2 regions of the Sporosarcina sp. FSL K6-1540 genome follow, and region 2 is predicted to be linked to the other one. Evidence: a T-box and tRNA genes for the amino acid it is inferred to sense, from the RefSeq annotation. Region 2 holds a T-box; the other holds one or more tRNA genes.
What was found. The T-box of region 2 lies ahead of ileS (isoleucine--tRNA ligase). A T-box ahead of a tRNA ligase gene usually reads a tRNA of that ligase, here a tRNA-Ile.

Region 1: it has a tRNA-Ile gene. The T-box ahead of ileS (isoleucine--tRNA ligase) is inferred to sense a tRNA for this amino acid. The anticodon was not compared.

The regions. Positions count from the first base shown of each region.
Region 1 is NZ_CP152018.1:2,708,399-2,715,172, reverse strand. Features, by position in the region: gene MKY15_RS12855 (isochorismate synthase) at 1-379, opposite strand, end outside; gene MKY15_RS12850 (1,4-dihydroxy-2-naphthoate polyprenyltransferase) at 543-1,454, shown strand; gene MKY15_RS12845 (TraR/DksA C4-type zinc finger protein) at 1,640-2,368, shown strand; tRNA gene MKY15_RS12840 (tRNA-Glu) at 3,226-3,297, opposite strand; tRNA gene MKY15_RS12835 (tRNA-Ser) at 3,308-3,398, opposite strand; tRNA gene MKY15_RS12830 (tRNA-Asn) at 3,408-3,482, opposite strand; tRNA gene MKY15_RS12825 (tRNA-Ile) at 3,484-3,560, opposite strand; tRNA gene MKY15_RS12820 (tRNA-Gly) at 3,565-3,638, opposite strand; tRNA gene MKY15_RS12815 (tRNA-Phe) at 3,646-3,721, opposite strand; tRNA gene MKY15_RS12810 (tRNA-Asp) at 3,781-3,856, opposite strand; tRNA gene MKY15_RS12805 (tRNA-Met) at 3,860-3,934, opposite strand; tRNA gene MKY15_RS12800 (tRNA-Ser) at 3,977-4,069, opposite strand; tRNA gene MKY15_RS12795 (tRNA-Ile) at 4,087-4,163, opposite strand; tRNA gene MKY15_RS12790 (tRNA-Met) at 4,171-4,244, opposite strand; tRNA gene MKY15_RS12785 (tRNA-Ala) at 4,267-4,342, opposite strand; tRNA gene MKY15_RS12780 (tRNA-Pro) at 4,424-4,500, opposite strand; tRNA gene MKY15_RS12775 (tRNA-Arg) at 4,527-4,603, opposite strand; tRNA gene MKY15_RS12770 (tRNA-Leu) at 4,625-4,710, opposite strand; tRNA gene MKY15_RS12765 (tRNA-Gly) at 4,718-4,792, opposite strand; tRNA gene MKY15_RS12760 (tRNA-Leu) at 4,801-4,882, opposite strand; tRNA gene MKY15_RS12755 (tRNA-Lys) at 4,913-4,988, opposite strand; tRNA gene MKY15_RS12750 (tRNA-Thr) at 4,995-5,070, opposite strand; tRNA gene MKY15_RS12745 (tRNA-Val) at 5,095-5,170, opposite strand; rRNA gene rrf (5S ribosomal RNA) at 5,237-5,352, opposite strand; rRNA gene MKY15_RS12735 (23S ribosomal RNA) at 5,506-6,774, opposite strand, start outside.
Region 2 is NZ_CP152018.1:275,457-282,230, forward strand. Features, by position in the region: gene MKY15_RS01305 (RluA family pseudouridine synthase) at 1-571, opposite strand, end outside; gene lspA (signal peptidase II) at 571-1,047, opposite strand; gene ileS (isoleucine--tRNA ligase) at 1,416-4,178, opposite strand; T-box leader at 4,308-4,525, opposite strand; gene MKY15_RS01320 (DivIVA domain-containing protein) at 4,578-5,087, opposite strand; gene MKY15_RS01325 (RNA-binding protein) at 5,445-6,221, opposite strand; gene MKY15_RS01330 (YggT family protein) at 6,276-6,551, opposite strand; gene MKY15_RS01335 (cell division protein SepF) at 6,577-6,774, opposite strand, start outside.

The DNA of each region.
Region 1 (6,774 bases), 2.3 Mb from region 2:
GGGCCGATGGAAATGCATCCCACTCTGATTGCTTAACACTTTTCGGATCAAACGAGAAACCTCCAAAAAGAACAGGTTCCCGATCATTTTCTTCTTTAATAAGCGCACTACATAATTTTTTCCAACTTGTTGAAATATGTGTGAAACGATCATTCGTTCCATCACTTGTTAATACCGTAGCATGTCCAATACCAACAAGCGTTAAAGTTTTATCTGCATTTTGCCAATAGAAACGTTCATCTTTGTAACACGAATCCCCTGCTTCAAAAAACGCAAGTGGTGAGATTCTCCCCGCATCGACAGTTTCTGTAAAAAAACGCAGCTCATTCTGCCTAACATTTAATTGAGATTCACGGGTAGCGGTCAACTTCCGATTCATTATTTTCCCTCCGTACATTCATTCGACTGATTTAAAACAATACCTATAGTCTATCATACCGAATCAATGTCGTTTCAGCACATAATAAGCAGTCCATATGTTCACTCCACCCATTTTGGAGTACAATAGATAGGGTCATTAAAAGGATAGGGAGAGAGCCAAATTGCAACAGACAATAAAAGCGGATAAAGGCTGGCGTATTTGGTGGCAGCTTACACGTCCACATACACTAACGGCAGCCTTTGCACCTGTATTTCTCGGTACCATGATTGCACTAACTTACGGAAAATTACATTTTCCTTTATTCATCGCCATGCTCGTCGCGAGTGTTTTCATCCAAATGGCAACGAATATGTTCAATGAATATTATGATTTTAAAAGAGGACTTGATACAGAACAGTCCATTGGTATCGGCGGTACAATCGTCCGTAATGGTGTAAAACCAAAAACCGTGTTGAATCTTGCCTTTATGCTTTACGGGATTTCCGTCCTTATTGGTATCTATATATGTATGGAAACCTCATGGATGCTCGCAGTCGTCGGGATCCTGTCAATGATGGTAGGCTACTTTTATACTGGAGGACCGTATCCTATCGCCTACACGCCATTTGGAGAACTGTTTTCCGGTGTTGTCATGGGAATGTTACTTATCCTTATTTCGTTTTATATCCAGACAGAAACAGTAACGACAGAAGCGGTTCTGCTATCTATCCCAAGTATGTTGCTAGTCGCAGGTATTATGCTAGCAAATAATATACGTGATTTAGAAGGCGATAAGGAAGGCGGACGAAAAACACTCGCTATTCTTGTGGGCCGCTACAACGCAATTACAATCCTAATGCTATTTTTCATTATTTCCTATGGCTGGATTATTGCAATGATTCTCTTCGGTCATCTTACTCCATGGGCACTGCTTGTATTTCTTAGTATCAAAAAGCCGATTGGAGCGATTACTGTGTTCCGAAAAAATCACATCCCAATACATGTGATGCCTGCGATGAAAAACACTGCAGTTACGAACACTTTATTCGGCTTACTATTAGGGATCGGAATACTCATTGGGCATCTGCTCTAACTAATAAAAAAAAAGCGTAAAGCCTCGATTTAACTCGAAGCTTTACGCTTTTTCTGATTTATATGTTTAGATGGAACGAAATAAAGGAAAGTTAAGTAACGATAGTCAACAATCTGTACTTTTGTTTATTAAGTACGGTGTGTATGTGCAGACTAATGCCATTACTAAAAAGGACGTGACAAAACTTGTTGAACGATAAACAAAAAGCCACTCTAAAAAAAGAACTATATGAAATGAAGGATCACTTAACAAAAACAGAAGAAGAAACAGATATTAAGGAAAGTGCACAAGAAGCTGCCGGCGAGCTGTCGATGTATGACAATCATCCCGGTGATATGGGTACAGAACTGTTTGAAAGAGAGAAAGACATGGCTTTAAACGTTCATGCTGGCTCTGAATTAGATAAAGTAGAAAGCGCCTTACAAGCGATGGTGAACGGTTCTTATGGGAAATGTGAAGTGTGCCAAAAAGATATACCATTTGGGCGACTTGAAGCAGTTCCTTACACAACTCTTTGCATCGACCATGCGACTGAGCAAGAAATCCCCAATGATCGACCTGTCGAAGAAGATACGCTTACCATGGCCAACCCAAATTCTTTTTCCGGAGCGGCCCGGGATGGCGAAGACAGCTTTCAGGAAATCGCAAAATCTGGAACATCAGAAACCCCTTCCGATTTCAGCGGAGATCACGATGACTACAATACGTTATACGACAGCGGAATTTCAGATGGTGCAACCGAAGTATTTGAAGAATTCACAGGAACCGATATAAATGGAAAGTCACGCGGTTTCATCAGGTCCGATGCCTCAGAGAAATATGAAGCGGAACTGGATGATGAAGGAATCGAATCCCCTCTCGGAGATATTCCTTATCATGAAAAAGATAGTTATATAGAGGATCAGAAGAAGTGAAAAGAAACACCATAGGCCATTGCTTATGGTGTTTCTTTTCAGGATATTTTAGCTCACGTATGTTAATTAACCAAAAGTAACCAGTAAATGATTTAATCAAACACTAGGCGCTGCGTGTGCAGTTGCCTTTGAGTTGCTTTAGATAGAACGACCTCTTTACTATTATCGAGATATCTTGATGTGTAGGGATGCGACTTCGTAGCACCCTACACATTTTTCGGGAATCGTTTGGTGGTTATCCATCCGTTGCTCTCCAAAGGCATAAGTACACGAAATGCTAGAGCTTTTTGGGACGAAAGAATAGCGGGGCTTCTTAACTGGATAAAAGCCGCCAAAGATATAATTTTGGCGGCTGAAGTCTTCTCCATAGTCTTGTCTTTTTTATTTAAGAATGAAACAGAACTCCTACCAATATCGCTTCGACGCTGGATGGTCTATATGAGAAAGAGCATTTCATTATCTGTGATGAAATCTGCAACCTGGAGTACGTCTTTCTTGAATATAAGTAGTATCAACTAGTAATCACCTAATAATCTCGGCATATACATCTCAAAATCACATTTCTCTCGATAATGAACACCCTAGTGCAGGCGCGGCAAAGGGGTCGCCGAAGCCGTTAGACTGGATGCGAAGCGATATCCAGGCTTACGGTGAAAGGCATCCCCAAAGCGTCAAGCGTTCTACAATCCACACCCCGAATTATAACTCTCTCCTTATTGAGCGCCACAGTAGATTCAATGGGATTCTTTAATTCAACATATATAGTGAGAATTTAAGTGAACTAGAAAACTATATATAAACAAATTAAAAAGTAGCTTTACAAGTTCATTAAGAACTTGTAAAGCTACTTTTATGTATGACCCCTACGGGATTCGAACCCGTGATACCGCCGTGAAAGGGCGGTGTCTTAACCGCTTGACCAAGGGGCCAAATTATATATGGCGGAGAAGGAGGGATTCGAACCCTCGCACCGCTTTCGCGATCTATACCCTTAGCAGGGGCACCTCTTGAGCCGCTTGAGTACTTCCCCATATATAAATGGCTCCGCAGGTAGGACTCGAACCTACGACCGATCGGTTAACAGCCGATTGCTCTACCACTGAGCTACTGCGGAATGGTGGGCCTAAATGGACTCGAACCATCGACCTCACGCTTATCAGGCGTGCGCTCTAACCAGCTGAGCTATAGGCCCTTTTTGGAGCGAGTGAAGGGAATCGAACCCTCATCATCAGCTTGGAAGGCTGAGGTTTTACCACTAAACTACACTCGCATAACAATGGTGGCTCAGGACGGAATCGAACCGCCGACACAAGGATTTTCAGTCCTTTGCTCTACCGACTGAGCTACTGAGCCACGTATTTAGTTTACATTAAGTCGTTAACTTATTCTAAACCTTATAGTATTAATAAAAATGGCGGTCCCGACCGGGATCGAACCGGCGATCTCCTGCGTGACAGGCAGGCATGTTAACCGCTACACCACGGGACCATTTGGTTGCGGGGACAGGATTTGAACCTGTGACCTTCGGGTTATGAGCCCGACGAGATACCACTTCTCCACCCCGCGACAACAATATAAGTACTATTTAATTTCACCACTAGTTAAAAATGGAGGAGGTAGAGGGATTCGAACCCCCGCGGGATTTGACTCCCCTGTCGGTTTTCAAGACCGATCCCTTCAGCCGGGCTTGGGTATACCTCCATGGCTGTATATAATAGTGGTGGACCTTGCAGGACTCGAACCTGCGACCGGACGGTTATGAGCCGTCTGCTCTAACCAACTGAGCTAAAGGTCCTTTAAGATGGCGGCAGAGGGGATCGAACCCCCGACCTCACGGGTATGAACCGTACGCTCTAGCCAGCTGAGCTACGCCGCCAGGATCTTTATTAAAATTGTGTTGGTGGAGCCTAGCGGGATCGAACCGCTGACCTCCTGCGTGCAAGGCAGGCGCTCTCCCAGCTGAGCTAAGGCCCCATTATAGCTGGCAATTATTAAAGCACAAATCTACTTAAAATGGTATATTCTTTAAGCGGCGAATCTGCTTAAAAATCTTAATGGTCGGGAAGACAGGATTCGAACCTGCGACCCCTTGGTCCCAAACCAAGTGCTCTACCAAGCTGAGCTACGTCCCGAAGAATTATAAAGTTTAAAAACATAATGGTGCGCCCGGCAGAAGTCGAATCCACAACCTCCTGATCCGTAGTCAGGTGCTCTATCCAATTGAGCTACGAGCGCATATAAGTGAAAAGTTATTAATGCCGAGAACCGGAATCGAACCGGTACGGTAGTCACCTACCGCAGGATTTTAAGTCCTGTGCGTCTGCCAGTTCCGCCACCCCGGCAAAAATATGGAGCGGAAGACGGGATTCGAACCCGCGACCCCGACCTTGGCAAGGTCGTATTCTACCACTGAACTACTTCCGCATTATAAGTGCGGGTAAAGGGAGTCGAACCCCCACGCCCGAAGGCACTAGATCCTAAGTCTAGCGCGTCTGCCAGTTCCGCCATACCCGCAATATAAATTATGACACTAAGTCATAAAAATGGTGAGCCATGCAGGATTCGAACCTGCGACCCTCTGATTAAAAGTCAGATGCTCTACCAACTGAGCTAATGGCTCGAAAAGTGGTGCCGGAGAAAGGACTTGAACCCTCAACCTACTGATTACAAGTCAGTTGCTCTACCAGTTGAGCTACTCCGGCTAATAGTTTTCATTATAAATAAAATGGTGGAGGATGACGGGCTCGAACCGCCGACCCCCTGCTTGTAAGGCAGGTGCTCTCCCAGCTGAGCTAATCCTCCTGGGTATAAGTGCGACAAACTTCAGTTGTTCGTCCTATTCATAAACCTATGTAATAATTGTTACAAGACCGGCGACGTCCTACTCTCACAGGGGGAAACCCCCAACTACCATCGGCGCTGAAGAGCTTAACTTCCGTGTTCGGGATGGGAACGGGTGTGACCTCTTCGCAATCGTCACCAGACTTGTATGATCTTTTCTCAAAGACAATAATTATTATAACATATCATCTAATTAATTGCAAGTACTTTTTTTATGAACGGTACTTATTCGCTCAAAACTGAATAAAACAGACATTGTGCTACACAGAATCAGGGTAATCAAGCCCTTTTCAAAATTGGTTAAGTCCTCGATCGATTAGTATCCGTCAGCTCCACACGTCGCCGTGCTTCCACCCCAGACCTATCAACCTCATCTTCTTTGAGGGATCTTACTTACTTGCGTAATGGGAAATCTCATCTCGAGGGGGGCTTCATGCTTAGATGCTTTCAGCATTTATCCCGTCCATACATAGCTACCCAGCGATGCCTTTGGCAAGACAACTGGTACACCAGAGGTATGTCCATCCCGGTCCTCTCGTACTAAGGACAGCTCCTCTCAAATTTCCTGCGCCCGCGACGGATAGGGACCGAACTGTCTCACGACGTTCTGAACCCAGCTCGCGTACCGCTTTAATGGGCGAACAGCCCAACCCTTGGGACCGACTACAGCCCCAGGATGCGATGAGCCGACATCGAGGTGCCAAACCTCCCCGTCGATGTGGACTCTTGGGGGAGATAAGCCTGTTATCCCCGGGGTAGCTTTTATCCGTTGAGCGATGGCCCTTCCATGCGGAACCACCGGATCACTAAGCCCGTCTTTCGACCCTGCTCGACTTGTAGGTCTCGCAGTCAAGCTCCCTTATGCCTTTGCACTCTACGAATGATGTCCAACCATTCTGAGGGAACCTTTGGGCGCCTCCGTTACTCTTTAGGAGGCGACCGCCCCAGTCAAACTGCCCGCCTGACACTGTCTCCTGCCCCGATAAGGGGCATGGGTTAGAAGTCCAATACAGCCAGGGTAGTATCCCACCAACGCCTCATCCGAAGCTAGCGCTCCGGAATCCAAGGCTCCTACCTATCCTGTACAGGCTGCACCGGAATTCAATATCAGGTTACAGTAAAGCTCCACGGGGTCTTTCCGTCCTGTCGCGGGTAACCTGCATCTTCACAGGTATTATAATTTCACCGAGTCTCTCGTTGAGACAGTGCCCAGATCGTTACGCCTTTCGTGCGGGTCGGAACTTACCCGACAAGGAATTTCGCTACCTTAGGACCGTTATAGTTACGGCCGCCGTTTACTGGGGCTTCAATTCGAAGCTTCGCTTGCGCTGACCTCTCCTCTTAACCTTCCAGCACCGGGCAGGCGTCAGCCCCTATACTTCACCTTGCGGTTTTGCAGAGACCTGTGTTTTTGCTAAACAGTCGCCTGGGCCTATTCACTGCGGCTCTCTCGGGCTTTAACACCCTACCAGAGCACCCCTTCTCCCGAAGTTACGGGGTCATTTTGCCGAGTTCCTTAACGAGAGTTCTCTCGATCACCTTAGGATTCTCTCCTCGCCTACCTG
Region 2 (6,774 bases):
GGCCGATTGGCGCGTCAATTGTTCCATTATCATGTGGTATATGGCCATGGACAAGTGCAGTATAAACACGCGTTACTGACCTGTTCACAAGCTGGTCTACTAACGATACATGTGCCTTATCATTTTTCGCGACCATCAAAAGCCCTGACGTATCTTTATCAATACGATGGACAATCCCTGGGCGCACCACTCCGTTAATACCTGAAAGGTCCGTGCAGTGGTGCATAAGACCATTTACGACCGTTCCTGATGGATGACCTGGCGCAGGATGAACAACCATGCCACGCGCTTTATTGACAACGAGTACGTCCTTATCTTCATAGACGATATCGAGATTTAATTCCTCAGCAACCATGTCAAGCACTTCCAGTTCAGGTTCTTCCACCGTCACTATATCTCCCAGTCTTACTTTATAATTAGGTTTCACTTGAATTCCGCTTACTAGAACAAGGCTGTCTTTCAGCCATGATTGAATTTGCGTACGTGACCATTCAGGATTGACTGCAGACAAAGCTTTGTCTATTCGGCTTCCTTTGTGTTCTTCAGTTATTTCAATTTCTATTTTTTCCATTACGACACCTTTTTCTTGTTCTTTTTTTCATCCATAATAATATGAATGATGATCATAATCACACCGACCGTTAACGCTGCATCTGCAACATTAAAGATTGGAAAATCGTAGTTGATAACCGGGATTGTGACATCGACAAAATCGACAACTTCCTTGCGCCACAGACGATCGATAAAATTACCAATCGCACCACCAAGAAGAAACATTAAACTGAATCCAAAGAGCGGTTGCCCTTTCGCTTCTTTATGGAAGAAATAAATAATACCAATTGCAACGGCAACTGTGACAATATAAAATAACCACATTTGTCCTTCAAGCATACCCCAAGCGGCTCCCTTGTTGCGATGAGAAAGAAGCCCTAAATAAGGATCTGCAATGCTAATTTTTTCGCCGAGCTCCATGTTTTTAACGACTAGCCATTTCGTAAACTGATCCAAAATAATGACGAATGCCGCTAATCCGTAATAAATGAACAATCCAAATACCCCCGTCCGACAGATTACGTTCCATTTTACCACATCGACACCTATATGAGCGCGTTTCAACGCTAAATGAGTAATATAAGAAAAGCGCAAGGCGCCGTTTAGCCCCGACAAGCGCTGGAAGTCTTGATGATAAAGGCGTACTATGCCTTTTCAGCAAGAATGAAGCGAAAGGAAGGCAGTCTAAAGTCGCGACTTCCTGTCGCAAAGACTGCATGACCCCCTTCGTGGGGGCCCAGGGGCTGGCGTCTGGAGTCTAGACACCGATCCATGTAAAAAAACTTATGCTTTCTTACCTTTTAAAAAACCGCTGCAACCAGTCTTATATAAAGACAGCAGCAGCGGCTTACAGTTTGATGATTTTACGAATAATGCACTTTTACAACTTCTGCACAACGTGTACATAGAGTAGGGTGTGTTTCGTCTGAGCCGATTGTTTCAGAAATCGTCCAGCAACGCTCACATTTTTCGCCATCTGCATTTTCAACAAGAACACTTACAGCATCCAGTTTCAAAGTACCTTCCGGCATGTTAGCGATATCTCCTTCAGCAAACTTCGATACGATAAAGAATTGTGCGAAGTCAATATCATCCGCTGCGAATACATCTGCCAGTTTTTCAGGGACAGCAACCGTTACTTTCGCTTCAAGCGATTTCCCGATAATTTTACTATTACGCGCTTCTTCCAGTGCCTTCAAAACATCGTCACGAACAAGCATCAATGTTGCGAAACGCTCACGCAATGCCTGTGCTTCTTGTCCAAGATCTTGTGCTTCTGGCATATCTGTCAGCTGAATACTTTCTTCGGTCTTGTGCTCGATAAATGCCCACATTTCATCTGTCGTATGCGGCACAATAGGTGTTAACAATTTCAACAGCGCAATCAGCGTTTCATACATCACTGTTTGCATCGCACGACGATGTGGATGATCTGCACCTTCGATGTAGACAACGTCTTTGGCGATATCTAGGTAGAACGAGCTCAATTCACCTGTACAGAAGTTATTCACTGCATGATAAACACCAGCGAATTCGTAGTTTTCATAAGCTTCACGCACTTCTTTGATCAAATCCTGTAGTCTCACATAGACAAATTTGTCTACTGTACGCAGATTTTCAAATGCCACAGCATCTGTAGCCGGATTGAAATCTGATGTATTGCCGTGTAGGAAACGCAGTGTGTTACGAATTTTTCTATATACTTCAGAAACTTGCTTGAAGTTAGAATCAGAAACCCGTACATCCGCTGTGTAATCAACAGATGATACCCACAGGCGAAGAATGTCTGCACCAAGCTGGTTCATTACTTTTGCGGGAATGATTACGTTCCCGATTGATTTACTCATTTTACGTCCTTCTCCGTCAAGAGTGAAACCATGGCTTAGCAAGCCTTTATATGGTGCATGGCCATTGATGGCAACGCTTGTCGTGAGTGATGAGTTAAACCATCCACGGTATTGGTCAGATCCTTCAAGATACAGGTCCGCCGGGTAAACGAGATCATCCCGTTCTACTAGCACACCTTGGTGTGTTGAGCCTGAATCGAACCAAACGTCCATGATGTCCGTCTCTTTTGTAAACTCTCCGTTCGGACTGCCTTCGTGGGTGAAACCTTCTGGCAGTAAATCTTTTGCTTCTCGTTCGAACCAGACATTCGATCCGTTTTCACGGAACAATTCCGAAACGTTGGCAATTGTTTCATCTGTAATGATTGGTTCACCGTTTTCAGCGTAAAACACTGGAATTGGAACACCCCATACACGCTGACGTGAAATACACCAGTCACCACGGTCTCGAACCATGTTATACAATCTTGTTTCGCCCCATGAAGGTGTGAATTTCGTATTTTTGATAGCATCAAGTAATTCGGTACGGAACGATTCAATTGAAGCGAACCATTGTGCAGTCGCGCGGTAAATAACCGGTTTTTTCGTGCGCCAATCGTGTGGATACGAGTGGGTGATGAATGATAATTTCTTAAGCGCGCCCACTTTGTCGAGTGCCTCTGTAACTGCTTTATTTGCATCTTCATAAAACAGACCTTCGAAGCCTGGCGCTTCATCAGTCATAACACCGCGATCATCGATAGGAGAAAGGGCATCAATACCATATGATTTAGACACGTAGAAGTCGTCTTCCCCGTGGCCTGGAGCTGTATGGACACATCCAGTACCCGCTTCGGCTGTAACATGATCACCGAGCATAACAAGCGAATCGCGGTCATACAATGGGTGCTTCGCAACAACACGGTCGAGTTCAGAACCTTTCAGTTCACGCTCAACAACATGGTCTTCCCAGCCAAGTTCTTCTGCGACAAACGTAAGTAAATCTTTAGCGATAAGGAATTTCTCTTCTCCCGCTTTAACAATAACGTATTCAAATTCCGGATGGACAGAAATCCCAAGGTTTGCAGGAATCGTCCATGGAGTTGTCGTCCAGATTAAGAAGTTAACATCTTCATCAATTACGCCAAGTCCATCTTTCACAGGGAAACTAACATAGATAGATGGTGATTTCTTATCCTGGTACTCGATTTCCGCCTCAGCAAGTGCAGATTCACTTGATGGTGACCAATAAACTGGTTTCAATCCTTTATAGATATATCCTTTTTTAGCCATTTCACCAAACACTTGAATTTGACGCGCCTCAAAAGCTGGTTTTAGCGTGATATATGGATTATCCCAATCGCCACGTACACCAATCCGTTTGAACTGGCTACGCTGATTGTCAATCTGGCCAAGCGCATATTCCTCACACATTTTACGGAATTCTGCTACTGACATTTCTTTTCTTTTTACGCCTTTGTTCACTAATGCCTGTTCAATCGGCAGTCCATGTGTATCCCAGCCTGGAACGTATGGCGCGTGGAAACCTGTCATTGATTTGTGGCGGATAATCATATCTTTCAATACTTTGTTCATGGCGTGACCCATATGAAGATCACCATTCGCATATGGAGGACCATCGTGTAATACGAAGAACGGGCGACCCGCAGTTCGTTCCTGTACTTTTTTATAAATGTCCATCTCTGCCCATTTTTCTTGCAGTAATGGCTCTTTGTTAGGTAAGTTACCTCTCATCGGGAATTCTGTTTTCGGCATAAGTAATGTATCTTTGTACTCCATGTTTTTTCCTCCTTTAAAATAGAAAAGCGCAAAAGGATCGCAGCCTTAGCCACGTCCTGTGGCTAAGACCCCATACCTACATCCTGTAGACACAAGGCACAGGCAAAAATAAAAAAATCCCCACCCCTAAAAAGGGACGAAGAATTATTCTCGCGTTACCACCCTACTTGTAGCAAACGAATTTGCTACCACTCAGACACCATAACGGGGTGTTTCCGGGATCACGTAAATTATTCCGCAATCCAGCTCGAGAGTGATTTTCATTTCCAATCCGTTGACCGGGCTTCCACCGCCCCCGGCTCGCTATTCTCAGATTTGGAAGGTACTTTCTCTTTCAACGCCTGTTCTAAATATATGCCTATAAGTATATGTGTGAATTAAGACTAAAGTCAAGTTTCCTTATGAATCCAGGTCGGCTGCCATTTCTAAACGTTCCGCATCGATTTCATACTCAAGTAAAACGTCCCAATCATCTGACTGAATCAGATCAAGTTGCGCTTCAATGAGCATTTTAAAACGTGTACGGAAAACCTTCGACTGTTTCTTAAGATCTTCAATTTCCACAGAAATTCTACGCGCGCGGGAAAGTGCCTCATTGACAATTCGATCCGCATTTTTTTCTGCTTCCTTGACAATCAATTTCGATTCTTTCATAGAGTTGCGACGAACGTCTTCCGCAGCTTCCTGAGCGATAAGAATCGATTTTTGTAGCGTTTGCTCGATTGAGTTAAAATGGGAGACCTGTTCTTCTGATTGTTTCAAATTGCTTTTCAATGTTTTGTTTTCTTCAAGTATATTTTCAAAATCTTTCATGATTTGTTCCAAAAACTCATTTACTTCATCTTCATCATATCCACGAAACTTATTGGCAAATTCTTTATTATGTATATCAAGTGGTGATAAAGCCATTTAAAGCATCTCCCCTTTAACTTATTCATTCTCTATTATACATGTTAAGGCATCAGATAACAGTTCTTTTTCAAACTATAATCTGATAAAGTGAAACTTCAATCAATGGAGAAGTTCCATTCCATTGATTGTTAAGGAACTCAGATTACGAACGCCGCGTCCTGCGGCAACATCTGAGTGACCAACATCCTGTTGGCCCGAACCAATCGGGCTTTTACGGGCAGTTGCCCCCACTTACGCTTCCGCGCTAAGGATAAGTCTTAAAATTGGGGGCTTATGACGTACAGGATGTACTAATGCCGACGTTGCCACAGGACGTGGCGATTTTAGTCGGCCTGCCCGTTAATGCGGGACAAGTCATTCTAATTTCCCAACAATGAGACGAATTTTATCTTTACGCGTTCTTCCTTCAATTGCGATCACTTTAAAACGGCCAGAACCTCTAATTGATATCATATCTGACTCTTGAAGTTCAAATGCAGGCTGATCCCTAACAGCCCAATTCACTTTCACTTTTTCCCCATGCACAAGCGTCGCCGCTTTTTGGCGTGGAATAGTTACTAATGCCGCTGTTACTACATCGAGTCGTAATGAACTAACGATATGCATTTCCTCTGTCCATGTATCTGTCGTGACAATCCAGTCTTCCGGACGATTACTTTCTTCAACCGTCACTTTCGCTTTCCCAATCGATAAAAAATTAGCCGTCATATAATCCTTTAACTCATCTGCGACCGCAAACTGGACTTGATCACCAACCACTCGGATGTCCCCGAATTTCGAACGGTCGATGCCTAATGACATCATCGAGCCCAGGATGTCCTTGTGATCAAGTTGCAAAAACTTAGAAGCATACTTCACATCAAAAATAGCTATTCGATAATCGACTGGTTCTGGTACATAATAATCTGGATAGATAAGAACTCTTCGTCTTTCCGCTTCCGGAAAAGCTCCGTACAATCCGACCAATAGCATCGAACTGCCCGCAAGAGATTCTACAATGCGCTGCTGCCTAGGATCCAAGAATCCTGTTAGTTTTGGTGAATAAGTATCTTCCACTTCACGTATCCAGCCAATCGCCATTTCGATGAAAGGCTGTTCATCTTTTCTGAAATGCTGTAGTATAGTTTCCATTTCTCCGGCTCCTTATAGAAAAATCCTCACATAAGTGAGGACGACGTAATCATTTTATAACAACATCATAAATATTGCTTCAACGCCATCAGAGATAAACCTCAACGCAAATATACCAACGATTGGTGAAATATCAATCATTCCAAGAGGTGGAATGAATTTTCTGAAAAACCCTAAATAAGGCTCGGTAATCTTCCCAAGTATTATACCAAACTTAGTTTCACGAGAAGCAGGTATCCATGACATTAGTATATAGATAATAAGAAGTATTGAGTAAATCGATATTGCTCCTGTTATTCCTTGATAAATTAACCCTAAAATATTTTCCATTCTGTTGGTACACCTCATTCAATTTCTATCGTTCAAAATAATCGGAGATTGCACCAGCAACTTCCACATTCTCCGGTACGCAAAGGAAAATATCAGTTCCTATTCGCTGGATGTCTCCTCCAAGCGCATAAACAGTACCGCTTAGGAAATCGACAATTCGAATTCCTTGATCACGCTCAATTCGCTGTAAATTCACAACAACTGCACGCTTATTTTTCAAGTG